DNA from 4 places in the Streptomyces sp. NPDC058985 genome. Region 3 is predicted to be linked to each of the others. Evidence: riboswitches for the same ligand, from Rfam matches in the RefSeq annotation. Region 3 holds a riboswitch; each other region holds the start of a gene.
The links. Region 3 has a riboswitch for cyclic di-AMP ahead of ACFW01_RS20275 (C40 family peptidase). Riboswitches for the same ligand answer to the same signal wherever they lie in the genome.

Region 1 (6,969 bases), on a different contig from region 3:
CGCCTTGCGGCGGATCTCCTCGTCGGTGGTGGAGTCGGCCTTGTCGAGCTGCTCCAGGACGTGGTTGCGCAGACCGATGGACTCCTCGATGCCCTTCATGCCGATGCCCTGCTCGGCGAGGCCGGGGATCGGGAAGGTGCGGGAGACCGCGCCCATGGCGATGACCAGGTAGTCGAACGGCAGCTCGTACGCCTCGCCCACCAGCGGGGCGATCGTGGCGACCTTGCGGTCCTGGTCGATGGTGGTGACCCGGCCGGTGAGGACCTCCGCCTTGGGGAGCACGCGCCTGAGGGGGACGACGACGTGTCGGGGGGAGATGCTGCCGGCGGCGGCTTCGGGGAGGAAGGGCTGGTAGGTCATGTACGACCGCGGGTCGACGACGGTGACGGTCGCCTCGCCGTAACGCATCTTCTTCTGGATGCGTCGAGCTGCGTACAGGCCTACGTACCCACCGCCTACTACGAGGATCCTGGGACGCTCCGTGGTGCTCATGCCATCGAGTATCCACCCGTCCCAGGGGGGTCGTTCGTGCGCCCCTTCACAAGCTCATGTTAGGTCTGTGTTACCATCCGCCGCTCACGTGACGGAGATCATGGTGAGGGAAGGAACCGACCCTCCTCACACCCCGTTGTCAATGCCGCGTGAGCTGCCCCTCCGTCCCGCCGGGGAAGGTGAACCACCCCCTCGCGACCCCTCTTCGAGGCACCCTCCGAGCAGCGTCCTGAACACGTTCAAAGGGCAGTTGAAGGCCCAAAAGGGTCAACGACCGCACTTTCGTCGTCCGACAGGGCCCAATTCCTTGTGAAGAACTTCACGAACTTTCCGGACGGGACGCCACCGGGAGGCCCGTGAGGCCCCCCGGCAGCCGCTCAATCGTCGTCCGTCCTGCTCAGACCGGCACCGCGCGGGCCAGGGCCTGTCGTTTGGACCATGCCGGCGTCGCGGGGCGTGGCACGCACATCTGCCGCGTTGTCGTCGGTTGCCAACGCTCCGCGTTGTCGCCCTCCTCCGCCTTGCAGCTGCACGCACCACGCCCCGCTCGGGTGAGTCAAAGGCGCAGTCTCTGTCAGCCGGCCTGCCCCAAACGACAGGCCCTACGCCACCGACCACGCGATGCCGTCGAGGATGTCGTGCTCGCTCACGACGACCTCCTCCGCGCCCGTCCGCTCCATGATCGAGAGCAGCACCAGCGCGCCCGCCCCGATCACGTCGACGCGGCCCGGGTGCATGGAGGGGACGGCCGCCCGCTCGGCGTGCGTGGAGCGCAGCAGCCAGTCGGTGATCTCCCGGACCCGGCCCCGGGAGACCCGGGAGTGGTGGATGGCGGCCGAGTCGTACGCCGGCAGCTCCTGCGCGATGGCGGACACCGTCGTCACCGACCCGGCCAGCCCGACCAGCGTGCGCGCCTCGCGCAGCGGCACCGTCTCCTCGGCGAGGTCGAGCGCCGCCTCGATGTCGGCCCGCATCGCCGCGACCTGCCCGGCGGTGGGCGGGTCGGTCACCGCGCCCTCGCGCACCAGGTGCCGCTCGGTCATCCGCACGCAGCCGACGTCCACCGAACGGGCGGCGCGCACATGGTCGTCGCCCACCACGAACTCGGTGGAGCCGCCGCCGATGTCCACGACCAGGTAGGGCCGGTCCAGGTCGTCGCGCCCCGCCAGCTCCCGGGTCGCCCCGGTGAAGGAGAACTCCGCCTCCTGGTCGCCGGAGATGACCTCCGGCTCCACCCCGAGGATGTCCAGCACCCCGCGCACGAAGTCGTCGCGGTTCTCCGCGTCCCGGGAGGCGGAGGTCGCCACGAAGCGCAGCCGCTCGGCGCCGTGCTCCTTGATCACCTCGGCGTACTCGCGGCAGGCGGCGAAGGTCCGCTCCAGCGCCTGGGGCGCCAGCCGCCCGGTGCGGTCGACGCCCTGGCCGAGCCGCACGATGGTCATGCGGCGGTCCAGGTCGGTCAGCTCTCCCGTGGCGGGGTCGGCGTCCGCGACGAGCAGCCGGATGGAGTTCGTACCGCAGTCGACGGCGGCGACCCGGGTCACTGGGCGTCCTCCTGGCCGGCGGGGCCGGCGGGCGTCACGCACGGACCCTTGCGCCACCACTCGGGCAGCAGCGCGATCGCCTCGTCGCCCAGCGGATTGACGCCGGGTCCGGCCGCCAGCGAATGGGCGACCAGCACGTGCAGGCACTTGACCCGGTCCGGCATGCCGCCCGCGCTCGGGAAGCCGGTCAGCTCCTCGATCTCGTCGCGGCGCCGGATGTAGTCCTCGTGCGCCGCGCGGTAGGCGGCGGCCAGCTCCGGGTCGGCGGCGAGGCGTTCGGTCATCTCCTTCATCACGCCGTTCGCCTCCAGCGTGCCGATGGCGGAGGCCGCCTTCGGGCACGTCAGGTAGTACAGCGTCGGGAAGGGGGTGCCGTCGGGCAGCCGCGGTGCCGTCTCCACGACGTCCGGCTGTCCGCAGGGGCAGCGGTGCGCGATGGCGCGCAGACCGCGCGGAGGACGGCCGAGCTGCTGCTTGAAGGCCAGCACGTCCGCGTCGGTGGGCTCGGTGCGCGGCGTGGTCGGCGGGGGAGTCTGCATGACTGTCTTCTGCTGGTCTTCCTGTTGAGTCAGTGCCGGCGCGGTCGGTTCACGGCCGGCGGGCGGCGGCGTCGGCCTTGTCGACACCGTCCCAGACGTTCCGGTACCAGGGGCGGTCGGCGCCGCCGGACTCGGCGCGGGCCTTCCTGGCGGAGTCCGGGTCGACGACGACGAACCCCGTCTCCCCCGGCATCACGTAGTGCAGCCGCAGCCGGACCTGCTGCTCGGCGTAGGCGTCGTCCTGCCAGCGCGCCTTGAGGTCGCGCAGCTCCTCGACCCGGTCCCGGGTCTCCTGCTGCTCCCGCCGCAGATCGGCGATCTCGGCGCGCTGGGCGACGTACTGCCGTATCGGATAGGCGAGCGCCACGACGAGCGAGCAGAGCACCATCGCGAGCAGCGCGGCCCGGCCGGTCAGCCGGGAGCGACGGGCCTGGCGCTTGGTCTGCGAGCGGTAGACCCGGGCCGCGGTCTGTTCCCCGATGATCCGGATCCTGGTCGCGGTGGAGAAACGGTCCCGGTCCTTCACCGCCATGTCTGTCCCCGCTTCCCGTCCACACGTGCGTACGTCCCCGCACACGGTACGGGACCGAGTACGGGGACGTACGTACGACGCTGCCTGTGACGGCGGCGCTCAGCCCTTGAAGCGCGGGAAGGCGCTGCGGCCGGCGTACACCGCGGCGTCGTCGAGGATCTCCTCGATGCGCAGCAGCTGGTTGTACTTCGCGACGCGCTCGGAGCGGGCCGGGGCGCCGGTCTTGATCTGGCCGCAGTTGGTGGCGACGGCCAGGTCGGCGATGGTGACGTCCTCGGTCTCACCGGAGCGGTGGGACATCATGCACTTGAAGCCGTTGCGCTGGGCCAGCTCGACGGCGTCCAGGGTCTCGGTCAGCGAACCGATCTGGTTGACCTTGACGAGCAGCGCGTTGGCCGAGTTCTCCTCGATGCCGCGGGCCAGGCGCTCCGGGTTGGTGACGAACAGGTCGTCGCCGACGAGCTGCACCTTGTCGCCGAGCTTGGCAGTGATGGTGTTCCAGCCGTCCCAGTCGTCCTCGAACAGCGGGTCCTCGATGGAGACCAGCGGGTACGCCTCGACCAGCTCGGCGTAGTACTCGGTCATCTCGGCGGCGGTGCGGTTCTTGCCCTCGAAGGCGTAGGAACCGTCCTTGTAGAACTCGGACGCGGCGACGTCGAGCGCGAGCGCGATCTGCTCGCCCGGGGTGTAGCCGGCCTCCTTGATCGCCTCCAGGATGAGGTCGAGGGCCTCGCGGTTGGAGCCGAGGTTCGGGGCGAAGCCGCCCTCGTCGCCGAGGCCGGTGGCCAGGCCCTTGCTCTTCAGGACCTTCTTCAGCGTGTGGTAGACCTCGGCGCCCCAGCGCAGGGCCTCGGAGAAGGACTCCGCGCCGATCGGGGCGATCATGAACTCCTGGATGTCCACGTTGGAGTCGGCGTGCGAGCCGCCGTTCAGGATGTTCATCATCGGCACCGGCAGCAGGTGCGCGTTGGGGCCGCCCAGGTAGCGGAAGAGCGGCAGGTCGCTGGCCTCGGAGGCGGCGTGGGCGACGGCGAGGGAGACGCCGAGGATGGCGTTGGCGCCGAGCGAGCCCTTGTTGTCGGTGGCGTCCAGGTCGAACATGGCCTGGTCGATCAGGCGCTGCTCGGTGGCGTCGTAGCCGACCAGCTCCGGGCCGATCTGCTCGATGACGGCGAGGACGGCCTTCTCGACGCCCTTGCCGAGGTAACGGCCCGGGTCGCCGTCGCGGAGTTCGATGGCCTCGAAGGCACCGGTGGAGGCGCCGGACGGAACGGCGGCACGACCCGTGCTGCCGTCGTCGAGGCCGACCTCGACCTCGACCGTGGGGTTGCCTCGGGAGTCCAGGATTTCCCGGGCTACGACGACGTCGATGGACGGCACGAGCATCTCCTTCTTCAATGTGACGCTTCGGTGTGACGCGCGGGTCCGCAGGACCGCGTCGGCTCTGCGGGACCGAGCCTAACCGGCTCCGGGCGATCGGCCAGCCGATCGCCCACCCGCTGGACAGAACCGAGAGTAAATTGTTTCCGAACGAAACAAAGCCGATTTCGAAAAGGGGCCCGCCCCGGTGCGCACGGGGAACACGCACCGGGGCGGGAGTCGCGGCAGGCGCCGCCTACTTCAGGTGCAGCTGCTGACCCGGGAAGATCAGGTCGGCCTCGTCGACGATGTCGTCGTTCAGCTTGAACAGCTTCTCCCAGCCGCCCTTGACCTCGTGCTCCTCGGCGATGGAGCTGAGGGTGTCACCCTTGACGACCTTGTACTCGCCGTCACCCTTCTCGACCTTCTTGCCGGTGGGGGTGGTGACCGTCTTCTTCTCGGCCTTCTTCTCGGCCTTCGGCTCGGCGGCCGGGCGCTCGTCGGAGCGGGACGCCTTCTGCTCGGTGGAGCGGTCGGCGGTGGAGCCGCCGTCCTGGCTCTCGCCGGAGCCGCCGCCGGTGTTCGCGGCGTTCGAGAGGCCGGTGCCGCAGACCGGCCAGGCGCCCTTGCCCTGGCCCGCGAGCACCTTCTCGGCGATCTCGATCTGCTGCGCCTTGCTGGCCTGGTCGGCGGTGGCGGCGTACTGGGTGCCGCCGTAGCCGGCCCAGGTGGAGGCGGAGAACTGGAGGCCGCCGTAGTAGCCGTTGCCGGTGTTGATGGACCAGTTGCCACCGGACTCGCACTGGGCGACGGCGTCCCACTCGGCGTTGGTGGCGGCGGAGGCGTTGCCGGCCGCCATCAGCGGGGCGGCGACGGCGGCACCGGTCACGCCGGCGACGGCGATGACGCGAGTGGCCTTGGACGGACGACGGTGCTTGCCCTTGCCGGAAAACAGCATGGTTGATCCCCTCACCGACGCCTGCGAGGTGAGCTGTCGGGTTCGGGCCGGTTGAGTTGCCCGGCCGGGTTCCTCTCGGAACTCGGCTCCACCCCTAGCCGCTCCGGCAGAACTGCCCGGTGCGGCACTTACCTTGGGTCCCCCGCTCCTGCCTTCGGCGCTTTACGCGACGACTGTTCCCGTACGGCCGCTGGCAGGATTCGGCGTTGCGGCTGTCGGGGCCCGCGATGGCGAGCGGTCATGACCGTAGACACGCGCTCCGCGGATTTTCAAAGACGATCACGGCTTCTGAGACCTATCTCTCACGAGATCCAAAACGGACATAGAGCCTCTAACCGTGACGTGAACTCCCCCTACTTTTCGCCCGATTCGCCCGTGACCGTGAGCGTCTGACCGGGCAGGATGCGGTCGGGGTCGTGGCCGACGACCCGCTCGTTGTCGGAGTAGAGCGCGCGCCATCCGCCGTCGACGCCAAGGGAGTCGGCGATGGCCCAGAGATTGTCCCCGGAGCGGACGATGTAGGAGCCGTCGTCGGCGTCCCCCGGCCCTCCGTCACGCGAGGCGTGCCGGCCCGAGGTGCTGTCGGTGAGCCCCTTCCAGCGCCCGCCCTCGTCCGCGCTGTCGCCGCGATGCTTGCCGGAGCCCGACGAGCGGTCGGCGGCCTCCGGTTCGGCGGTGGCGTGAGGGTTGCTTTCGGGCGTTGTGTCCGTCTTGGCGGATTGATCCTTGCCGTCGGACGAGGCATCGGAAGAGCCCGACGAGGGCGAGGAGGACGGCGAAGGGGACGAACCGGACGTCTCGGGGGACGAGTCCGACCCCTCGGTCGACTCCGACGGAGACGGCGAAGCGGACGACTCGGACGAATCCGTCACGTTCGGAGACGTGGTCGACTCGGGCGTCTTGCCGGCGGAGGACTCGGCCGATTCCGGGGTCTCCGACTTCTCCGGGGACCGCGACTCCTCCGACGAGCCGTCACCGGTCGCGTCCGTGGCGCCGGTGGCCCCAGGGGGGTTGCCGAGACCCGCGAGCAGCCCGCAGGTCGGCCAGGCCGCGATGCCCTGGTCCGCGTACAGCTTCTCGGCGATTCTTATCTGCTGGGAGCGACTGGCCTGGTCGGCGCTGGCCGCGTACTCCAGACCGCCGTACCGCTCCCACGCCTCCTGGGGGAGCTGGAGGCCGCCGTAGTAGCCGTTGCCGGCGTTCTGGCTCCAGGCGCCGCCGGTCTCGCACTCGGCGACCTGGTCCCAGTTCGCCCCGGCCGCGTGCGCGCCGGTGGCGCCGAGCAGCGGGATGGCGATGGCGGAGCCGGTCACTCCGGCGGCGACGACCAGTGCGGGAGCCTGGCGGGGGCGGCGATGACGACCGTTCCCGGAGAGCATGCGACGACCTTTCACAGACGACGGGGACCGTGCGGCGGGTGATGCTCGTCGCCACACTGATTCGTGAACGTATAGGCAGATGATCGCTTGTCACAAGTTCATGCCGCGCAGATCACGTGAAGATCACAGAGTTGAGGGCGTGTCAGGTTTGCCTTGACGACGCACC
Region 2 (6,969 bases), on a different contig from region 3:
GCCGACGAGGTGCAGACCGGCCTGGGCAGGACCGGGAAGTTCTACGCCTTCCAGCACGAGGACGGCGTCGAGCCCGACCTGGTCTGCGTGGCCAAGGCGTTGTCCGGCGGCTACGTGCCGGTGGGCGCCACGCTGGGCAAGGACTGGATCTTCCAGAAGGTGTACTCCTCGATGGACCGCGTGCAGGTCCACTCGGCGAGCTTCGGGTCCAACGCGCAGGCCATGGCGGCCGGACTCGCCGTGCTCTCGGTGATGGAGAACGAGGAGATCGTGGCGAACGCCGCCGCGGTCGGGGAGCGGCTGAAGTCCCGGCTGACGGCGCTGGTGGACCGCTACGAGCTGCTCGCCGACGTCCGGGGCCGCGGGCTGATGATCGGCATCGAGTTCGGCCGGCCGCGGTCCCTGAAGCTGCGCAGCCGCTGGACCATGCTGCAGGCCGCCCGGAAGGGCCTGTTCGCCCAGATGGTGGTGGTGCCGCTGCTGCAGCGGCACCGGATCCTCACCCAGGTCTCCGGCGACCACCTGGAGGTGATCAAACTGATCCCGCCCCTGATCATCGACACCGCGGACGCGGACCGGTTCGTCGACGCCTTCACCGAGGTGATGGACGACGCGCACAACGGGGGCGGCCTGATGTGGGACTTCGGCAAGACCCTGGTCAAGCAGGCAGTGGCGCACCGCTGAGGAGGCCTTTGCCTCGTAGGCAAAAAACTTGCCTCAGGGGCAGGTCTCGGGCTGAATGGGCTCATGAGCACGAGCTCCTCCGAGACCGGCCCGGCCGACGGCGCGGTCGCCGCCGTCGCGCCCCAGCTGCGTGAGCTGCGGCGGCGGGCCGCCCTGACCCTGGAGGCGGCGGCCCGCGCGGCCGGGCTGTCGCCCGCCCACCTGTCCCGCCTGGAGACCGGGCAGCGCCAGCCCTCGCTGCCGATGCTGCTCGCCCTCGCCCGCGTCTACGGTACGACCGTCGCCGAGCTGCTCGGGGAGACGGCCGCCGACCGCGACGCCGTGGTGCGCGCCGCCGACATGGAGGCGACCGTCGCGGGCGGCTGGACGTACCGGCGGGCGGGGGCGCCGGGCCGGGGCATGCAGGCCCTGCGCGTCCAGGTGCCGTACGGCTCGCAGGGCGACATCGTGCGGGTGCACCCCGGCGAGGAGTGGCTGCACGTGCTCAGGGGCCGTCTGCGGCTGCGCCTCGGGGACACCGAGCACCGGCTCGGTGTGGGGGACGGCGCCCACTTCGACTCGCTGACCCCGCACCGGATCGCGGCACAGGATCCCGAAGGGGTCGAGCTGCTCTTCGTCCACACCCTGCTGCAGAGCCCGACGGCCGCGCTGTGCCTCGGCCCGACGCCCCCCGGGGAGATGCCGTGAGATCCATGGAGGAGAAGTTCCCGCGCGCCCTGTGGGTGCGGCTGCTCATCTACATCGCCCTGGGACACGTCTTCGGCGGCTTCCTCTACCTGCTCTTCGAGGTGGGCGCCGGCCGCTAGCGGCCGGGCGGACCGCTGCCGCGCCGGATCAGTCCAGCATCCGCTCGCGCAGCCGCTCCCGGGCCGCCGGGGTGAGGTGCAGGCCCTGCTCCAGGTAGGCGTCGACGCCGCCCCAGGTCTCCTCGACGGTGTCGAAGGCCGCCGCCAGGTACTCGGCGCGCGCGTCGAACAAGGGACTCAGCAGCTCCATGACCTCGGGGGAGTAGGCCGAGGCGGCGGAGCCGCCGCGGCGCACCTTGTAGCGGCGGTGCGTGGCGTTCGACTTGAGGTAGTCGTCGAGGACGGCATCGCGCTCGACACCGAGCGCGAGCAGCGTGACCGCGATCGACAGGCCCGCGCGGTCCTTGCCGGCCGCGCAGTGCATCAGGGCGGGGACGCTGTCCTCGGCCAGCGCGTGCAGCACCCGGGAGTGCTCCTCCGTGCGCTCCGTGATGATCGTGCGGTAGGACGCGATCATCCGTCGGGCGCCCTTGCCGTCGGCCAGGATCGCGTGCAGCTGGTCGAGGTCGCCGTCGCGGACCATCTTCCAGAACTCGGCGCCGTCGGCCGGGTCGCTCAGCGGCAGGTTCACATTGCGCACGCCCGGCAGCTCGACGTCGGGGCCTTCCAGCTTCTGGTCGGCCGCGTTGCGGAAGTCGAAGATGGTGTGCAGGCCGAGGGTGGCCAGGAAGGCGGCGTCCTCCCCGGTGGCGTGCGCCAGGTGGCCGCTGCGGAACAGCACGCCATGCCGCACCCGTCGCCCGTCCGCGGCCGGCAGTCCGCCGACGTCCCGGAAATTGCGCACACCGGTCAGCTCGGGTTCGGTCGACGGGACCTGCTGCGTCACGGGGACTCCTCCCACTCCGCCCCGCCGACGCTGCTCGGCGGCGGGCTCGCCTCGACGATACGGCATCCCCTGGCTGCGCCCATGAGTTGTCCACAGGGGATTAAGGGCGACCTCGCACCTTCTGTCCGAATTGATGCCTTAATCCCAACTGGCGTTGAATTGCGAAAGGGTGGAGAAGTGGCGCGTGAGCAGCGTCATATCCGTAACCGTGCGTCGTCCGTCATGTCCACGTAATCAAGCCGGTTTTCAAGGATGTTCACACGAAAAGCCATTCCCCGAATCGACGGAGTGTGACCGGAAATTCCCGTAAAGGATCAATCGGAACACCTTCTGGTGGAACCCTTCGCTTGTCCGGGTGCGTCTTGGTCCCTTACGTTCACCACCGATCCGGACGGACGCCTAATCCTGCCGCCGACCGGAGCCCACTCTCATCCACCACCCGTACCCGGCAGGAGCGGGGGACCCACAGGTACGAATGCCTGTTCCGGTTCCCGGAACGGCTTGGGGTGAAGCCGCGTTTCGGCGCGGCCGGGCATCTCCAGCCCGAACCCGACAGCTCACCTCGCAGGCGCCGGAGAGGAATTCGCCATGCCCGCGAAGGGTAAGCACCGCCGTACCAGGGCCATGCGCCTGACCCGCACCATCGCCGTCGCCGGAACCGGTGGCGCCGCGCTCGCCCTCCCGCTGATCGGGGCCGCCGGCGCCAACGCCGCTCCCGCGCACTCCGTTTCCGAGCAGTCCGTCCAGTCCATTGCGGCGACGGCGAAGAAGGCCGCCGCGAGTGGCGCCGAGAAGAACTCGGACGCGCGGACCTACACCGTCAAGAGCGGCGACTACCTCTCCCGGATCGCCGACGAGCAGAACGTCGACGGCGGCTGGAAGAAGCTCTACGAGGACAACCGCCAGGCCGTCGGTTCGGACCCGTCGCTGATCCACCCCGGCCTGAAGCTCTCGGTCGGCGCCAAGACCGCCCAGTCGGAGAAGCCGGCCGCCGAGAAGCCCGCCGCCGAGAAGCCGGCCGAGGCGGAGAAGCCCGCCGCCAAGCCGGCCGAGAAGTCCACGGACGCCGAGAAGGCCTCCACCTCGGACGCCGGCACCAGCAGCGGCTACACCTCCCCCGTCGCGGGCGGCACCGTCGGTACCCCGTACCACCAGTCCGGCAGCATGTGGTCCAGCGGCTACCACACCGGCACCGACTTCGTCGTCCCGACCGGCACCCCGCTCAAGGCCGTCGGCGCGGGCACCGTCGTCTCCGCCGGCCCCGGCGGTGCGTACGGCAACCAGGTCGTCATCCAGCTCGCCGACGGCCACTACGCCCAGTACGCCCACCTCTCCTCCCTCTCCGTCTCCGCCGGCCAGTCGGTGACGGCGGGCCAGCAGGTCGGCCTCTCGGGTGCCACCGGCAACGTGACCGGTCCGCACCTGCACTTCGAGATCCGCACCACGCCGGACTACGGGTCGGACATCGACCCGGTCGCGTTCCTGCGCTCGCACGGCGTCTCTCTCTGACGCACGGCCAGGGCGCAGCCCCCACACCACCGAAGGCCGGACCCCGATCCCCGGGTCCGGCCTTCGGTGTATTCCGCAATTGACCAAGCCTTTAGGCGTGGCCTTTCTCACCGACCGTCAACCCCTGCCTACGGTCGCGTAGGTCACATTCCAAGGTGAATCATGGCCCGATGTGGCAGACGATTCGAAGAATGACAGCAGAGCAGTGATCGGGTCGTACGTGGCGCTGGGGGACAGCTTCACCGAGGGCGTCGGCGACCGCGGCCCCGACGGGGCGTTCGTCGGCTGGGCCGACCGATTCGCCGTACTGCTCGCGGACCGGCGCCCCGAGGGCGACTTCACCTACGCGAACCTCGCCGTGCGCGGCAGGCTGCTCGACCAGATCGCGGCCGAACAGGTCCCCCGAGTCGCCGAACTCGCGCCGGACCTCGTCTCGTTCGCGGCCGGCGGCAACGACATCCTCCGGCCCGGCACCGACCCCGACGAGGTGGCCGAGCGGTTCGAGCGGGCGGTGGCCGCGCTGGCCGAAGCGGCCGGCACCGTCCTCGTGACGACCGGGTTCGACACCCGCGGCGTGCCCGTGCTCAGGCATCTGCGCGGCAAGATCGCCACGTACAACGGACACGTCCGCGCCATCGCCGACCGGTACGGCTGCCCGGTGCTCGACCTCTGGTCGCTCCGCAGCGTCCAGGACCGCAGGGCGTGGGACGCCGACCGCCTGCACCTGTCGCCGGAGGGCCACACACGGGTGGCGCTGCGCGCCGGACAGGCGCTCGGCCTGCCCGTGCCGGCCGACCCGGACCAGCCCTGGCCGCCGCTGCCCTACCGCGCCGCGCTGGACGTACGCCGGGACGACGTGCACTGGGCCCGCGAGTACCTGGTGCCGTGGATCGGGCGCCGGCTGCGCGGCCAGTCCTCGGGCGACCACGTGACCGCCAAGGGGGCGCTGTCGCCGCACGACATCAAGACGCGGATCGCCTCGGTGGCGTGACGGCGTCGTGCGGGCGGGCCGGCTGCGGAGGCCGGCTGCGGACGGGGTACGGCGGGTCAGCGGCGGGGGTGGCCCAACGCCTCCCGCGGCAGGCCCAGTTCCCGGGCGAGTGCCTCGTCCGTCCACTCCCGCGCCCGGGCCCGCGACACCGTGCCCCCGTACGACGTCAGTTGCACGGCGAGCCCGTCGAGGAGCGCGGTCAGCCGCAGGGCCGCGCCCTCGGGGTCCGGGCAGGGGAACTCCCCGGCGGCCACCCCCTCGGCGATGACCTCGGCGATCGCGGCCTTCCACCGGCGGTCCAGGTCGCGCGTGACGTCCCGCAGCACGGGCTCGCGCAGCGCCGCCGCCCAGCCCTCGATCCACAGCCGCCAGCCCTTGGCCTGCCCCGTCGGGGCGTACCACCGCACGGCGGCCCGCAGACGGCGCACCGCCGACGTACGGCGGCCGAGCAGTCCGCGCAGATGAGCCAGATCGTCCTCGGCGGCCCGGGCGAAGGCGGCGGCGACCAGCTTCTCCTTCGTGGAGAAGTGGTAGAGCACCAACGCGTTGCTCACCCCGAGCGCGGACGCCACGTCGGCGATCCGCAGCGCCGCGACACCTCGCGCCGATATCTGCTCGACGGCCGCGCGCAGCAGCTCCTCGCGCCGCTCGGCCACACTCAACCGGACTCGCACCACGCCCCGTCCCCCAAGCTCCGGACACGATCAGTCGGTGTCACACGAGACGACCATAATGAGAGCCTGACCCAATCCACCTGGAGGTTACCGTGGCCGGATACCGTTCCCCGAGTTCCGGGCTCCGTACGCCCCGGCCCGCGGCCTTCGGCGCGGACCCGACCGGTGAGCGCATGGCGCGCATCCGCAGATCGCCGCACTTCCGTGACGGCGTCTTCCAGAACCCGGGCGGCACCGCCCGGACCCGGCCCTCCGGATCGGCCCGTGAGTTCGCCAAGATCTACTTCGACCGGGAGTCCCGGCTCCGCCGCGCCCCGTCGGGCCCGATCCCGGTGCACGCCACGACCCTCGCCGACCTCGCCCGGCCGCCGGCCACCGGACTCCGGCTGACCTGGATGGGGCACTCCAGCGTGCTCGCCGAGATCGACGGGCGGCGGGTGCTCTTCGACCCCGTGTGGGGCGAGCGCTGCTCCCCGTTCCCCTTCGCCGGGCCCAAGCGGCTGCACCCCGTCCCGGTTCCCCTGGCCGCCCTCGGTCCGGTCGACGTCGTCGTGATCTCCCACGACCACTACGACCACCTGGACATGCCCACGATCAAGGCGCTGGCCGGCACGGACACCCTGTTCGCCGTGCCGCTCGGGGTCGGCGCCCACCTCGAACACTGGGGCGTGCCCGCCGACCGGCTCCGCGAGCTGGACTGGCACGAGTCGACGCGCGTCGCCGGCCTCACCCTGACCGCGACGCCGGCCCGCCACTTCTGCGGGCGGGGACTGCGCAACACCCAGCACACCCTCTGGGCGTCGTGGGTCGTCGCCGGGGAGGAGCACCGCGTCTACCACAGCGGAGACACGGGTTACTTCGACGGCTTCCGGGACATCGGCGCGGCGCACGGCCCCTTCGACGCCACGATGATCCAGCTGGGCGCGTACTCCCACTTCTGGCCGGACATCCACATGACGCCCGCAGAGGGGTTGCGGGCCCATCTGGACCTCCAGGGAGGCGCTCCGGCCGGGGTGCTGCTGCCGATCCACTGGGGGTCCTTCAATCTCGCGCCGCATGCGTGGGCGGAGCCGGGGGAGTGGACGAAGGACGCGGCGGAGGAGGCCGGGCAGGCGGTGGCGTTCCCGCGGCCGGGTGAGCCGTTCGAGCCGGCGGGGCAGGTGCCGGTGGAGGCGTGGTGGCGGGCGGTGTCGGAGCCGATCGCGAGCCCGTGGCGGCGTCCGGGCGGCACCCAGGATGCGGCCGGGACGGGCAGGGGTGATCTCGACCTCGCGGCGGAGCGGTGATGTAGAGGAGGAGCTGGGGGTACGCTCCGCCGGCCCGCCTCGCTGCGTCGACTGGTAAGACGCTGATCACGGTGAGCGGCGCGGTGGCCATTGGCCCGCCGTACCCGGCGCGCGAGCGCGGTTGCCCGCCGTACGGCGGCAGGGCCGGGCGTGCGCGCGTGGCGCTCGTGCCGGGCACGGTCCTCGAACCGCG
Region 3 (6,969 bases):
CGCACGGGAAATGATCGCGGGGTTGCGCGATTCCCACCCCCTCACAATGTACGTCCTGTACATTTTATACGGAGCCAGTGCAGCCGAAGAGGGTTCCGTCACGAGAAGGGGTTCGCCATGACCCGACCGTCCGCCCGCCACGTCCTGCCCGAGTTCACCGAGCGCACGAGCGCCGGGGCCCGGACGTCGGATCCGTACTCGAAACTGCTGGAGGAGCGGATCGTCTTCCTCGGGACGCCGGTCGACGAGACCTCCGCGAACGACGTGATGGCGCAGTTCATGCACCTGGAGCACCAGGCCCCGGACCGGGACATCGCCCTCTGCATCAACTCCCCGGGCGGCTCGTTCACGGCCATGACGGCGATCTACGACACGATGCGCTACGTCGCCTGCGACGTGGAGACGACCTGCCTCGGACAGGCCGGCGCGTCCGCCGCGCTGCTGCTGGCGGCGGGCACGCCGGGCAAGCGCGCGATGCTGCCCGGGGCGCGGGTGGTGCTCCGTCAGCCGCTGCTCACCGAGCCGATCGAGGGGCAGGCGAGCGACCTGGCCATCCGGGCCGAGGAGTTGGCACGGATCCGCGCCCGCCTGGAGGAGATCCTTGTACGGCACACGGGCCGCACTCCGGCGCAGGTGACCGAGGACATCGAGCGGGACACCGTCCTGGACGCCCAACAGGCTCTGGAGTACGGGCTGGTGGACCGGATCGTGTCCGACCGCTCCGCCGCGCCCGGCACACCCGGCACCCGGTGAACGGCCGATGCTGCCACCGGAACTGCCGCCCCTGCCCGCCCTGACCCGCGCCGAGGCGGAGCTGATCGACCGCTACCTGGACGTCGTCGACCTGCTCGGGCGCATCAACCCCGCGCGGGACGGCGACACCTACCGGGGACTGCGGGCCGCCCAGGCGCTGGTCGGGAAGGCCGCGGCCCTGCGTGACGCGCTGGAGCTGATGCACGCCCGGGGCGAGACCGAACTGCACGCGCCCCCCCTCGCCCGCGCCCTGCGGGTACTGGACGGCGAGCGGCGGACGGGACGCCTCAGTCTTCCGCCGTGTTCCGAGAGTTGAGTGGACGGGGTTCGAAACGGACCAAAAGACGTACCTCCTTTCGGCGTAGGAACACACCCGGTTGACGACCGGTCCGGGTTGCGCGGCCGCCCTCCCCCGACGTCCGCGCCTACCGCTGCGCCGCTGGTCCCGGGGGCGTCATCGCCTACGACCCCGGCTCGAACACAGCGGCGTCCACCCGAACGGGTGGGTGGTGAGTAACAACACAAAAGGCACGTTCCGTTGGGAATTCCCCCTCCGGCGAGACAAGATCCGTGACTGACGACAAGCCCCCGCCGCAGCGGCGGGGCGGTCCGGGCGGACGCCGAGTCCTGCCGCCGCCCGGACGACCGGTCGCGAGGAAGTGGATCGGCAGGAGTGGAGGACCCGAGCACGACGGGTCGCAGGAGCGGTCGCCTCCGTGGGAGAGGCGCCGGACCGAGCAGCCCTTGGGGTGAAGCCGCACTCGTGCGGCCGGGCAACTTCGCCAGCCCGAATCCGACAGGTCATCCTTCACAGGCGGCTGACGAAGGGTTGCGCATGTTCGCGCTCAATCGTGTCCCGTCCCTGATGGCTCGTGCCGGTACGGCCTCGGCCCTCACTCTCGCCGCGGTAGGCGGCTCCGTCGTGGTCCCCGGCTTCTCCTCGGAGGCGGCCGCGGCGGCTCATGCGACGAAGGCCCTCAAGATCGCGGCATCCAAGAAGGGTTCCCCCTACAGGTGGGGCGCCGTCGGGCCCCGCAGGTTCGACTGCTCCGGCCTGACGCTGTACTCGTTCAAGAAGGCCGGCAAGAAGCTGCCGCGCACGGCGGCCCAGCAGTACAACAAGACCCGCCACGTCTCGGCCAAGAAGCGCAAGGCCGGAGACCTGGTCTTCTTCCACTCGGGCCGCAGCGTCTACCACGTCGGCATCTACGCCGGGAAGGGCAAGCTCTGGCACGCCCCGAAGACCGGGGACGTGGTACGCCTGCAGAAGATCTGGACCGGGAGCGTCTCCTACGGCCGGGTCAAGTAGCCCCCAGGGGCCAGACGCCCCGTGATCGAGTGACACGGGGTCAGACAGCCCGGGGTCGAGCAGCTCTCCCGAGGGGGATGACGGCGTTCTGCCCCGCCGTCACCCCCTCGGCGGCGGCCGGCGTGCCGGGGGCGGTCCAGGGCAGTTCGATGGAGACGGTCTTGCCGCCCTCCCGCGTGGGGCGGACCCGCAGCTTGCCGCCGCATTCGGCGGTCAGCCAGCGGATGATCACCATGCCGCGGCCGTTGTCCTGCTGCACGGCGGCCGGCAGGCGCTTGGGGAAGCGCGGATGGCTGTCGGTGACGCCGATGCGCAGCCGCTCGTCACGGTCGAGGACGAGGTCCACCGTGAAGGTGGGCGACTGCCCGAGCGTGTGCTGGACCGCGTTGGTCGCCAGTTCGGAGACGATCAGCCGGACCGTGTCGGACATCTCCGCGTCCGCCGGCAGGCCCCACTCCACCAGCGTGCCGGCCACATAGGTGCGCGCGGCGGCCACCGAAGCGGGATCGCTCGGCAGAGTGACGGATGCTTCCAGGTGATCGGCCATGGCAACGTCGTCCCTTTCTCACGGGACCGTGGTCCGACACGAAGCGGGCGGTTCGAGTACGGTCCCGGACTGGTGCTTCGCCGCCAGACTGCCATCACCCGGCCCGTGAAGGACGGCGATCCGCCAAGATATGCATATATCTGTCGCTCGAAGCGGTGAACTCTGCGACGGCAGAGCGGATTTGGGCGGCCCATAAGGAGTAAGGGAGTGGCCCATGCAGCACGGTCCGGTGGTGCGCCGCAGAAAGCTGGGCGCGGAACTGCGCGCCCTGCGCACGACGGCGGGCATCACCAGCGGGGAGGCGGCCCGGCTGGTGGGCTGGCACCAGTCGAAGGTCAGCCGCATCGAGACCGGGACGAGCGGGGCGAAACCGGCCGACGTGCGGTTACTGCTCGACGCCTACGGCGTGGACGACGACCAGCTGCGCGGGCTGCTGGTGATGCTGGCGCGCTCCGACGACGCGGGCGGCCGGCACCACTGGTGGCACGCCTACCGCGGGGTGCTGCCGCCCACCTACCGCGACTTCATCAGCCTGGAGTCCCAGGCCGGCGCGATGCGCACGCTGGAGACGACGGTGGTCCCCGGCCTCCTGCAGACCCCGGAGTACGCCCGCGAGGTGACGCGGGCCGCCGTGGACGGCATGCCGGAGGAGCGGCTGGACGCGCTGGTGGAGGTCAGGCTGGCCCGGCAGGACGTGCTGCGCGGCGAACCGCCGCTGGAGCTGAGCGCGGTGCTGGACGAGGCGGTGCTGCGCCGGCAGGTGGGCGGCCCCGGGGTGATGGCACGTCAGCTGGAGCGGCTGGTGGAGGCGGCGCGTCTGCCGCATGTCCGGCTCCAGGTATTGCCGTTTGCCGCCGGGGCGCACATCGGTGTCACCGGCCCTTTCGTAATCTTCTCTTTTTCGAGCACTTCTGATCTGGACGTGGTTGTTCTCGACCACTTGACGAGTAGCCTGCATCTCGAACGGAAAGAAGACCTAGAGGCCTATACCGAGGCCTTCAACGCCCTTCTGATCCATGCCCTTTCGCCCGAGGACTCGTTGGACTTCATCGCCGCGACCGCGGCAGGCGCGTAAGGAGGCACCATGTCAGGCTCCATGTCCGAACTTCCCCGGAACATCCCTGCCGGCACCGATCTGACCGGCGTGCGGTGGCTGCGCAGCAGCTACAGCACGGGCGCGAACAACTGCGTGGAGACGGCCCGGCCGTCGGCCGGCCGCTGGGCCGGACTTCTCGCGGTGCGCGACTCCAAGAACCCCGCCGGGGCCGCCCTGCTCTTCTCCCCCGAGAGCTGGACGTCCTTCACCGCCGGGATCCACCAGGACTGACCACCCCACGAGACGTCGGACGACACACGGCCATGCCACGCCGACTCATGGTCGCGTCTCGCCGATCACCCGCACCGCGCGTTCGATCTGTTCCCCGGAGAGGTCCGCCCGAGCGGTCAGCCTGAGCCGTGAGACACCGTCCGGCACGGAAGGAGGACGGAAACAGCCCACGGACAGGCCGGCCGCACGGCAGTCGGCCGCCCACCGCACCGCCCCCTCCGGGGAAGGCGCGCGCACCGAGACCACCGCGGCGTCCGGACGTACCGCCTCCAGGCCCGACGCGGTCAGGCGCGCGTGCAGTTCGGCGGCGACGGCACGGGCCCGCGCCGCGCGCTCCGGCTCGCGGCGCAGCAGGGTCAGCGCGGCCAGCGCCGCGCCCGTCGCGGCCGGGGCGAGGCCGGTGTCGAAGATGAACGTCCGGGCGGCGTTGACCAGGTGGCCGATCACCCGGGCAGGACCCAGAACCGCACCTCCCTGGCTGCCCAGCGACTTGGACAGCGTGACCGTGGCGACGACATCCTCCCGGCCCGCGAGACCCGCCGCGTACGGGGCGCCCCGGCCGCCGTCGCCGAGCACGCCCAGTCCGTGCGCGTCGTCCACGACCAGACCGGCGCCGTGCTCGCGGCACACGTCGGCGAGGGCGGCCAGGAGCGCGGCGTCGCCGTCGACCGAGAAGACCGTGTCGGAGACGGCGACCGCGGGCCCGTCGTGCGTCGCCAGCGCCTTGCGCACGGCCTCCGGTTCGGCGTGCGCCACCACCTGGGTCGTGCCGCGGGCCAGCCTGCAGCCGTCGATCAGCGAGGCGTGGTTGCCCGCGTCGGAGACGACCAGGCTGCCGTGCGGCGCCAGGGCGGTGACCGCGGCGAGGTTGGCCGCATAGCCGGAGGAGAAGACGAGCGCGGCCTCGAATCCGCAGAACGCGGCCAGTTCGCGTTCGAGTGCGGCGTGCAGTTCGGTCGTGCCGGTCACCAGCCGGGAACCGGTCGCCCCGCCGCCCCAGGTGCGCGCCGCCCGGGCCGCGCCCTCGGTGATCTCCGGGTGCCGGGCCAGTCCGAGGTAGTCGTTGCTCGCCAGGTCCAGCAGCGGCGAGTCGGCCGGACGGGGGCGCAGGATCCGTACGAGTCCCGCCTCGTGGCGCGCCCGGGCCTGTTCGTCGATCCAGCCGAACGCCATGAGCCGCTCCTTGGGGAATTTGTAGGCAATGGACAGACACTAGCGGCATGGCCACCCCCGCGAGGTGTGGCAATACCCACACGTCGATCTGTCAGTGTTGTGCAAACTCTCCTTGGCCCCGGGCGGCCCCTTAGGACAGGATCGGCTCTCATGGACCTGCTGAACACGCTGGTGGACAAGGGGCTTCGGCGCGAGTCGCCGACCCGCGAGGAGGCGCTGGCCGTCCTCGCCACTTCCGACGACGACCTGCTCGATGTGGTGGCCGCGGCCGGCAAGGTGCGCCGGCACTGGTTCGGCCGACGGGTGAAACTCAACTACCTCGTCAACCTCAAGTCGGGCCTGTGTCCCGAGGACTGCTCCTACTGCTCGCAGCGGCTGGGCTCCAAGGCGGAGATCCTCAAGTACACCTGGCTCAAGCCCGACCAGGCCACCGCGGCCGCGGCCGCCGGGGTGTCCGGGGGCGCCAAGCGGGTGTGCCTGGTGGCCAGCGGACGCGGCCCGACCGACCGGGACGTGGACCGGGTCTCGGACACCATCCGGGCCATCAAGGAGCAGGACGGGTCCGTCGAGGTGTGCGCCTGCCTGGGGCTGCTCTCCGACGGTCAGGCGGAGCGGCTGCGCGAGGCGGGTGCCGACGCCTACAACCACAACCTCAACACGTCCGAGGCGACGTACGGGGACATCACGACCACGCACACGTACGCCGACCGGGTGGACACGGTGCGCAAGGCGCACGCGGCCGGGCTCTCCGCCTGTTCGGGTCTCATCGCGGGCATGGGCGAGAGCGACGAGGACCTGGTCGACGTGGTCTTCTCGCTGCGCGAACTGGACCCGGACTCGGTGCCGGTCAACTTCCTGATCCCGATGGAGGGCACGCCGCTGGCCAAGGAGTGGCACCTCACCCCGCAGCGCTGCCTGCGCATCCTGGCGATGACCCGGTTCGTCTGCCCGGACGTCGAGGTGCGCATCGCCGGCGGGCGCGAGGTCCACCTGCGCACCCTGCAGCCGCTGGCCCTGAACCTGGCCAACTCCATCTTCCTGGGCGACTACCTCACCAGTGAGGGCCAGGCCGGCCACGCCGACCTGGAGATGATCGCGGACGCCGGCTTCGAGGTGGAGGGCGCCGACCGGGTGACCCTGCCGGAGCACCGGGTCACGGCCGCCGGTGGCGGCTGCGGATCGCACGCGGGCGGCGGCTGCGGATCGCACGGGGACGGCGAGGAGGGCGGGGGCTGCGGGTCGCACGCCGACGGCGGGGTCTGCGCTCCGGCGCCGGCGTCCCGGACCGAGGAGCCCCGGACGGATCTGGTGGCCGTGCGCCGCCGCGGTGCCGGGACGGATCTCGCGCCCAATGCCTGAGCCCGCGCTGACGGTGGACGAGCTGCTGGCGCTCGACCGGCGGCACGTCTGGCACCCGTACGGCCCCATGCCGGGGCGGCAGGACCCGCTCGTCGTGGAGTCGGCGAGCGGGGTGCGGCTGCGTCCCGCGGACGGCTCGGCGGAGCTGGTGGACGGGATGTCGTCCTGGTGGTCGGCGATCCACGGCTACAACCACCCGGTGCTGAACGAGGCCGCCCGCGAGCAGTTGGAGCGGATGAGCCACGTGATGTTCGGCGGGCTCACCCACGAGCCCGCCGTCCGGCTGGCGAAGCTCCTTGTCGACATGTCGCCGGACGGACTCGAGCACGTCTTCCTCGCCGACTCCGGTTCGGTGTCCGTCGAGGTCGCCGTCAAGATGTGCCTCCAGTACTGGCGTTCGCTGGGCCGCCCCGCCAAGCGCCGCCTGCTGACCTGGCGCGGCGGTTACCACGGCGACACCTGGCAGCCCATGTCGGTGTGCGACCCCGAGGGCGGGATGCA
Region 4 (6,969 bases), on a different contig from region 3:
GCGACGCTGGCCGGGCCGCTCGGCGGGATCGGGGACCGGCGTTTCGGCTCGCGTGCCGTGGTCAACACCGGCGTCGTCATGATGGCCGCCGGCCTGCTCGCCGTGGCGGCCGTGCACACCGAGGTGTGGCACCTCGTCGTCGGCAAGGTGCTGATCGCGCTGGCCAACGGCCTGTGCGTCACGGCGATGATGACCAGCACCGCCACCGCCGTCGACCAGGGCGACACCGGCATCGCGACCAGCCTGATCCTGGTGAGCCGCGTGGTCGGCTCCGCCGTCGGCGGGCAGCTCGGCGGCGCGCTCCTCACCGCCGGCACCCCTTCCGGGTCGAAGGTCGCGGCCGAATCGGCCTACGTCACCGGATTCGTCCTCGCCGGCGTCGTCGTCTCGCTGGCCCTGTTCGTCACCCGCACCATGAGCAAAGGAGTCAAAGCATGACCCGCACCGCACCGGGGCCCAAGGTCCTGATCTCCGGGGCCGGCATCGCCGGTGCCGCCCTGGCCTTCTGGCTCGACCGCCACGGATTCGAGGTCACCGTGGTGGAGAAGGCCGGCACGCTGCGCAGCGGCGGCTACCCCGTCGACGTACGCGGCACCGCACTCGACGTCGTGGAGAGGATGGGGATCCTGCCGCGGTTGCGGGACGCGCACATCGACCTGCGCCGGCTCACCTTCCGGGACGGGGACGGCGGCGAGGTCGCCTCGCTCCACCCGCACGCCGTCACCGGCGGCGTCGCGGGACGGGACCTGGAGATACGCCGCGGGGATCTGACGGACGCACTGTACACGGCGGTCCGGGACGAGGTGGAGTTCCTCTTCAACGACTCCGTCGACACCCTCGACCAGTCCGGGCACGGGGTCGACGTCACCTTCCGCGGTGGCGGCAGCCGCACCTTCGACCTGGTGTTCGGCGCGGACGGCATGCACTCACGCACCCGGGAGACGCTCTTCGGTCCCGAGGAGCGGTTCCACCGGTACCTCGGCTACTGCTTCGCCGTATTCACCATGCGCAACACCTTCGGCCTCTCCCACGAGAGCGTCATGTGGAACGCCCCGGGCAGGGCCGCCGCCCTCTACGCCGTGGGGGACGACGACGAAGTGCACGCCTTCCTGAACTTCGCCCGGCCACAGCCGCCCTTCGACGCCTTCGGCAGCCCGGACGCCCAACGGGACCTGTTCGCCGAGGTCTTCGCCGACGCCGGCTGGGAGGTCCCGGGCATCCTGACCGCCCTCCAGGACGCGGACGACGTGTTCTTCGACGCGGTCGGGCAGATCCGCATGCCCCGCTGGTCAAGCGGCAGGGTCGCACTGGTGGGCGACGCCGCGTACGCGCCCTCGTTCCTCACCGGGCAGGGCACCAGCCTCGCCCTCGTCGGCGCCTACATGCTGGCCGGTTCCCTGGCCGACCGAGACCACGCCGCGGGCTTCGCCGCCTACGAACACGGCACCCGTGACTTCGTGACCCTGAACCAGAACCTGGTCGGCCAGGGCGGCGCCACCCTCTTCCCGACCACCGCGCGCGCCCTGGAGCAGCGCAACGACCGACTGCGCGACCTCAGCGCCATGCCCGCGCCGGAGCCCCGCCCCGCCCATTCAGCCCTCACCCTGCCCGCCTTCGGCAGCCGCTGATACTCCGCTCGGTTCTCACACCGCCGCTGCCGGACCGGGTGCTTTTTTTCGCACCATTCCGCCTGCCGTATTCCTGCCGACCGGCAGGAATACGGCAGGCGGAAAATCCCCCCGAATTTCCTGCTCTTTGTATACGGGACCCATGTTAATGCCGCAGGCTCGCCGTGTTTACGGGACGTTGCGGGTTCCTCACACGCTCCGTCCTGCCGCCGCCGGAGTCGAATCGCAGGCGGTGTCCCGGTACCGACTGCTCGACGTGCAGCGCCATGAGCGCCCGCGCCCGGTCGCCGTCGCCCCGGGCCACCGCGTCGAGGATCGCGCCGTGCTCGGCCCAGTACTCCACCGGTCCGGCCGGCGCCTCCACGTCGTACATCCAGGCGATCTTGTGGCGCAGCTGGGTCAGCAGCGCCGTCAGGGAGGGGCTGCCGGCGGCCTGGGCGAGGGTCTCGTGGAACCAGCCGCCCAGGGAGCGCAGATCCTCGCCACTGCCCTGCCTGGCACGTTCCTGCCCCAGGCGGACCAGGCCGCGCAACACCTTGAGGTGGGCGTCGGTCCGGCGGCGGGCGGCCCGGGCGGCGCCCAGGGGCTCCAGGAGCGTACGGGTCTCCAGCAGGTCTTCGGCCTCCCGTTCGGTCGGTTCCGCGACGCACGCGCCCGCGTGCCGCCGGGTCACCACGAAGCCCTCGGCCTCCAGCGTGCGCAGGGCCTCGCGGACGGGGACGCGGGAGACGCCGTAGCGACGGGCGAGGAGTTCCTCGGTGAGCCGGCCCCCGCGCACGTGGACGCCGGCGACGATGTCGTCCCGGATCGCCGTGCACACCGAATGCGCCGGAATACGCATGACCGACCTCCGCTTTAATCCCCGTGAAACGTCGACGATTGACGTGTCCAGCGACTCTAGGCCAATCCAGCGGATATTCCGACGGCGGAGCGGATTTCATGGATCTTTTTTGGCCTACGACGGGCGGCTGCGCACCGACGAAAACCAAAAGCCCCGGCTCGGACGGCCGGGGCTTTCGGGTGGTGTCGCGGGGTCCGCCGTCAGACGTTCACGCCGTGGGAGCGGAGGTAGGCGACGGGGTCCATGTCCGAGCCGTACTCGGGGCTCGTACGGGCCTCGAAGTGCAGGTGGGGCCCGGTGACGTTGCCGGTGGCGCCGGAGAGGCCGATCTGCTGGCCGGGTTCGACCGACTGGCCGACGGAGACGCCGACGGACGACAGGTGCCCGTACTGCGTGTACGTGCCGTCGTGCATCTTGATCACGACCTGATTGCCGTACGCCCCGCCCCAGCCGGCCTCGACGACGGTGCCGACGCCGACCGCGTGCACGGTCGTGCCGCTGGAGGCGTGGAAGTCGATGCCGGTGTGGCTGCCGGAGGACCACAGGGAGCTGCCGGCCTGGTACGCGGTGGAGACGTAGGACGAGGTGATCGGCGGAACGAACGTGTTGAGGCGCTTGCGCTCCGCCTCCCGCGCGGCGCGCTCCTTGGCCTCGCGTGCCTCCTTGGCCGCCTCGGCGGCCCGCTCGCGCGCGGCCTCCTGGGCCGCCTCACGGGCGGCGGCGTCCGCGGCGGCCTGCCGCTGTGCGAGGGCCTGGGCGTCGATCTCCTCGGCCAGGGAGTCGCCGATGGTGATGACCGGGGTGAGTCCGCTCCGTTCCGCCTGGGGCTCGGCGGCGAGCGCCGGTGCCGCGAGGGTGCCGACGACGCCGGTGGTGGCGAGAGCCGCGACACCCGCCGCGCGGGCGGTACTGCGATGCATCTTGCTGGGACGCCGGTGCTTCCCGGTGGCGCGCGTGAACGCCATGTAGAGGCTGGTCCTTTCCTTCCCTCTCGCCTACCGGGTTAGCTGACGGGTTCGGAGCAGGAAGGTCTCCTACGGGCCCCCTCGCGACACGCGCGGGCGTCCGATTCACCCCAGGGACTGCGATGGGTCCCCGGCTCCCCTGGCTCGCGCCATGTGGGGACTCGGCGATGACTGTCCGGTGCCGCGGGTGCGGCGCACTGCCTGACGAACAGCCCGGATGACGCTAAACGGGGCTGCGTTCAATCCTCAAACGCAACAAGACTTTTGTAGCGCATGCCACAGGGCAGACGGGCAGCCTCTCCCTCAATTCGGACAAACGGCGGCCCCGGTGACACTCCGGTCACTGGGGCCGCTCTCCGCGCGTGCCGCTACTCGGCCGCCACCACGGTGACTTCACCGATGCCGAGGGCCTCGACGGGCTCCTTGATCTGTGCGGCGTCACCGACGAGGACGGTCACCAGACGGTCGACCGGGAAGGCGTTCACGACCGCCGCCGTGGCCTCCACGGTGCCCGTGGCGGCCAGTTGACGGTAGAGGGTCGCCTGGTAGTCGTCGGGCAGGTACTGCTCGACCTGGTCGGCCAGGGTGCTCGCCACGGCCGCGGCCGTCTCGTACTTCAGCGGCGCCACGCCCACCAGGTTCTGCACGGCCACGTCGCGCTCGGGGTCGGTGAGCCCCTCCGCGGCGAGCTTGCGCAGCACCGTCCACAGGTCCTCCAGGGCGGGGCCGGTGTTCGGGGTGTCGACGGAGCCGCTGATGGCGAGCATGGCGGCGCCGGTGCCGTCCGGCGCGGACCGCAGCACCTGCCCGAAGGCCCGAACGCCGTAGGTGTAGCCCTTCTCCTCGCGCAGGACGCGGTCCAGGCGGGAGGTGAGAGTGCCGCCGAGGCAGTAGGTGCCGAGCACCTGTGCGGGCCACACGCGGTCGTGCCGGTCGGATCCGGTGCGGCCGATCAGCAGCTGCGTCTGGACGGCGCCGGGCCGGTCCACGATGACGACGCGGCCCCGGTCGTCGGCGGTCACCGGCGGCACGGGACGGGGTTCGGCGGCGGAGCCGGTCCACGCGCCCAGGGTCTCGCCCAGCAGCGCGTCCAGGTCGAGGCCGGTGAGGTCGCCGACGACCACGGCGGTGGCCGTGGCGGGGCGGACGTGCCTCTCGTAGAAGGCGCGTACGGAGCCGGAGTCGATGGCCTCGACCGTCTCCTCGGTGCCCTGGCGCGGGCGCGACATGCGGGTCCCGGCCGGGAACAGCTCCTTGGAGAGCTCCTTGGCCGCGCGGCGGGCCGGGTTGGCCAGCTCGTGCGGGATCTCGTCGAGGCGGTTGCGGACCAGCCGTTCGACCTCGCTGTCCGCGAAGGCGGGTGCCCTCAGGGCGTCGGCGACGAGGCCGAGCGCCTTGGCGAGGCGCGAGGCGGGCACCTCCAGGCTGAGCCGGACACCGGGGTGGTCGGCGTGCGCGTCGAGGGTGGCGCCGCAGCGCTCCAGCTCGGCGGCGAACTCCTCGGCGGAGTGCTTGTCGGTGCCCTCGGAGAAGGCGCGCGCCATGATCGTGGCGACACCGTCGAGGCCGGCCGGCTCGGCGTCCAGGGGCGCGTCGAGGAGCACCTCGACGGCGACGACCTGCTGGCCGGGGCGGTGGCAGCGCAGTACCGTCAGCCCGTTGTCGAGGCTGCCGCGGCCGGGCGCGGGGAACGCCCACGGCTTGGGCTCGCCGGCCTGCGGCTGGGCGTGGAAGTCCATGGTGGCGAGGTCGGTCACTTGGCCGCCTCCTCGTTCTCGTCGGTGGCGTCGTTCTCGGCGGCGTGCTCGTCGGTGGGGGCGGTCGGCTCGTAGACGAGCACCGCGCGGTTGTCGGGGCGCAGGCGGGCCTTGGCGACCTCCTGGACCTCCGCCGCCGTCACCTCGAGCACCCGCTGCACGGCGGTGAGGGCGAGCTGCGGGTCGCCGAACAGCACGGCGTACCGGCACAGTTCGTCGGCGCGTCCGGCGACCGTGCCCAGCCGGTCCAGCCATTCGCGCTCCAGCTGGGCCTGGGCGCGCTCCATCTCCTCGGCGGTGGGGCCCTCCTCGGCGAACCGGGCCAGCTCCTCGTCGATGGCGGCCTCGATGACCGGCACCTCGACGTCACCGGACGTCTTCACGTCCAGCCACCCCAGGGAGGGCGCCCCGGCAAGCCGCAGCAGGCCGAACCCGGCGGCGACGGCCGTGCGGTCGCGCCGCACCAGCCGGTTGTAGAGGCGGGACGACTCGCCGCCGCCCAGGACGGTGAGCGCCAGGTCGGCCGCGTCGCTCGCGCGCGTGCCGTCCTCCGGGAGCCGGTAGGCCGCCATCAGGGCGCGGGCCGGGACCTCCTCCTCGACGACCTCGCGCAGCTGGCCGCCCATGACGTCGGGCAGCGAGCCGTCCCGGGGGGCCTGCTTGCCGTCGTGCGAGGCGATGGAACCGAAGTACTTCTCGATCCAGGCCAGCGTCTGCTCGGGGTCGATGTCGCCGACGACCGACAGCACCGCGTTGTTCGGCGCGTAGTACGTGCGGAAGAACGCGCGGGCGTCCTCCAGGGTGGCCGCGTCCAGGTCGGCCATGGAGCCGATCGGCGTGTGGTGGTAGGGGTGGCCCTCCGGGTAGGCGAGGGCGGTCAGCTTCTCGAAGGCCGTGCCGTAGGGGACGTTGTCGTAGCGCTGGCGGCGCTCGTTCTTGACGACGTCCCGCTGGTTCTCCATCGACTCCTCGTCCAGGGCGGACAGCAGGGAGCCCATGCGGTCGGCCTCCAGCCAGAGGGCGAGCTCCAGCTGGTGGGCGGGCATGGTCTCGAAGTAGTTGGTCCGCTCGAAGCTGGTGGTGCCGTTGAGCGAACCGCCGGCGCCCTGCACCAGCTCGAAGTGACCGTTGCCCTTGACCTGGGCGGAGCCCTGGAACATGAGGTGCTCGAAAAGGTGAGCCAGGCCGGTACGTCCCTTGACCTCGTGGCGGGAACCGACGTCGTACCAGAGGCAGACCGCAGCGACCGGGGTCAGGTGGTCCTCGGAGAGCACCACGCGCAGGCCGTTGGCCAGGCGGTGCTCGGTCGCTGTCAGGCCGCCGGAGTCTGCCTGGGCTGTGGCCGTGTGACCCATGGGCATGTACGTCCCTTCGATCGCGGAATCCTTGGTGGAATCACTGGGTGGATCATTGGGCGGAACTGCGGAATTCCGCCGATCCTGCCACTGTATGCAAGCGTGCGGGACGCCGGTGGAGTTCCCGGGCCTCCTACGCCGAGAGCGAGAACGGGGTTGGCGGCCCGCCGGGGACGAGGGCGCGGGAGGAGGGCGTACCCTGCGGGCAGCGCCGGGCCGGGCAGCCCGTGACGGGTCCTGGTCGGTGGCTGTCAGTGCCGCAGTCCACAATGGACGGCGTCAGATCACCGTTCACGCTTCAGCAAGGAGCCGGCAGCGATGGCCCGCCGTAGTACGAAGACCCCGCCGCCCGACGACTCGTACGAGGAGAAGATCCTCGACATCGACGTCGTCGACGAGATGCAGGGCTCCTTCCTCGAGTAC

Region 1: another riboswitch for cyclic di-AMP. It lies ahead of ACFW01_RS30400 (transglycosylase family protein); the one in region 3 lies ahead of ACFW01_RS20275 (C40 family peptidase).
Region 2: another riboswitch for cyclic di-AMP. It lies ahead of ACFW01_RS03530 (peptidoglycan DD-metalloendopeptidase family protein); the one in region 3 lies ahead of ACFW01_RS20275 (C40 family peptidase).
Region 4: another riboswitch for cyclic di-AMP. It lies ahead of ACFW01_RS17420 (M23 family metallopeptidase); the one in region 3 lies ahead of ACFW01_RS20275 (C40 family peptidase).

The regions. Positions count from the first base shown of each region.
Region 1 covers NZ_JBHYJX010000044.1:41,820-48,788, forward strand. The annotation lists gene ACFW01_RS30375 (NAD(P)/FAD-dependent oxidoreductase) at 1-492, opposite strand, end outside; gene ACFW01_RS30380 (exopolyphosphatase) at 1,095-2,036, opposite strand; gene ACFW01_RS30385 (DUF501 domain-containing protein) at 2,033-2,575, opposite strand; gene ACFW01_RS30390 (septum formation initiator family protein) at 2,625-3,107, opposite strand; gene eno (phosphopyruvate hydratase) at 3,207-4,487, opposite strand; gene ACFW01_RS30400 (transglycosylase family protein) at 4,723-5,424, opposite strand; cyclic di-AMP (ydaO/yuaA leader) riboswitch at 5,428-5,594, opposite strand; gene ACFW01_RS30405 (transglycosylase family protein) at 5,778-6,803, opposite strand; gene ACFW01_RS30410 (cytochrome P450) at 6,946-6,969, opposite strand, start outside.
Region 2 covers NZ_JBHYJX010000003.1:92,898-99,866, reverse strand. The annotation lists gene ACFW01_RS03550 (aspartate aminotransferase family protein) at 1-684, shown strand, start outside; gene ACFW01_RS03545 (XRE family transcriptional regulator) at 748-1,371, shown strand; gene ACFW01_RS03540 (DUF6126 family protein) at 1,377-1,490, shown strand; gene ACFW01_RS03535 (tyrosine-protein phosphatase) at 1,519-2,316, opposite strand; cyclic di-AMP (ydaO/yuaA leader) riboswitch at 2,743-2,900, shown strand; gene ACFW01_RS03530 (peptidoglycan DD-metalloendopeptidase family protein) at 2,905-3,825, shown strand; gene ACFW01_RS03525 (SGNH/GDSL hydrolase family protein) at 4,031-4,816, shown strand; gene ACFW01_RS03520 (TetR/AcrR family transcriptional regulator) at 4,873-5,493, opposite strand; gene ACFW01_RS03515 (MBL fold metallo-hydrolase) at 5,583-6,776, shown strand.
Region 3 covers NZ_JBHYJX010000021.1:117,930-124,898, reverse strand. The annotation lists gene ACFW01_RS20290 (VOC family protein) at 1-14, shown strand, start outside; gene ACFW01_RS20285 (ATP-dependent Clp protease proteolytic subunit) at 118-753, shown strand; gene ACFW01_RS20280 (hypothetical protein) at 761-1,069, shown strand; cyclic di-AMP (ydaO/yuaA leader) riboswitch at 1,438-1,585, shown strand; gene ACFW01_RS20275 (C40 family peptidase) at 1,589-2,062, shown strand; gene ACFW01_RS20270 (ATP-binding protein) at 2,103-2,609, opposite strand; gene ACFW01_RS20265 (helix-turn-helix transcriptional regulator) at 2,824-3,684, shown strand; gene ACFW01_RS20260 (DUF397 domain-containing protein) at 3,706-3,936, shown strand; gene ACFW01_RS20255 (8-amino-7-oxononanoate synthase) at 3,982-5,109, opposite strand; gene bioB (biotin synthase BioB) at 5,260-6,468, shown strand; gene ACFW01_RS20245 (adenosylmethionine--8-amino-7-oxononanoate transaminase) at 6,461-6,969, shown strand, end outside.
Region 4 covers NZ_JBHYJX010000017.1:28,869-35,837, forward strand. The annotation lists gene ACFW01_RS17405 (MFS transporter) at 1-438, shown strand, start outside; gene ACFW01_RS17410 (FAD-dependent monooxygenase) at 435-1,628, shown strand; gene ACFW01_RS17415 (GntR family transcriptional regulator) at 1,774-2,469, opposite strand; gene ACFW01_RS17420 (M23 family metallopeptidase) at 2,670-3,434, opposite strand; cyclic di-AMP (ydaO/yuaA leader) riboswitch at 3,447-3,611, opposite strand; gene ACFW01_RS17425 (M16 family metallopeptidase) at 3,803-5,191, opposite strand; gene ACFW01_RS17430 (M16 family metallopeptidase) at 5,188-6,552, opposite strand; gene ACFW01_RS17435 (DNA topoisomerase IV subunit A) at 6,865-6,969, shown strand, end outside.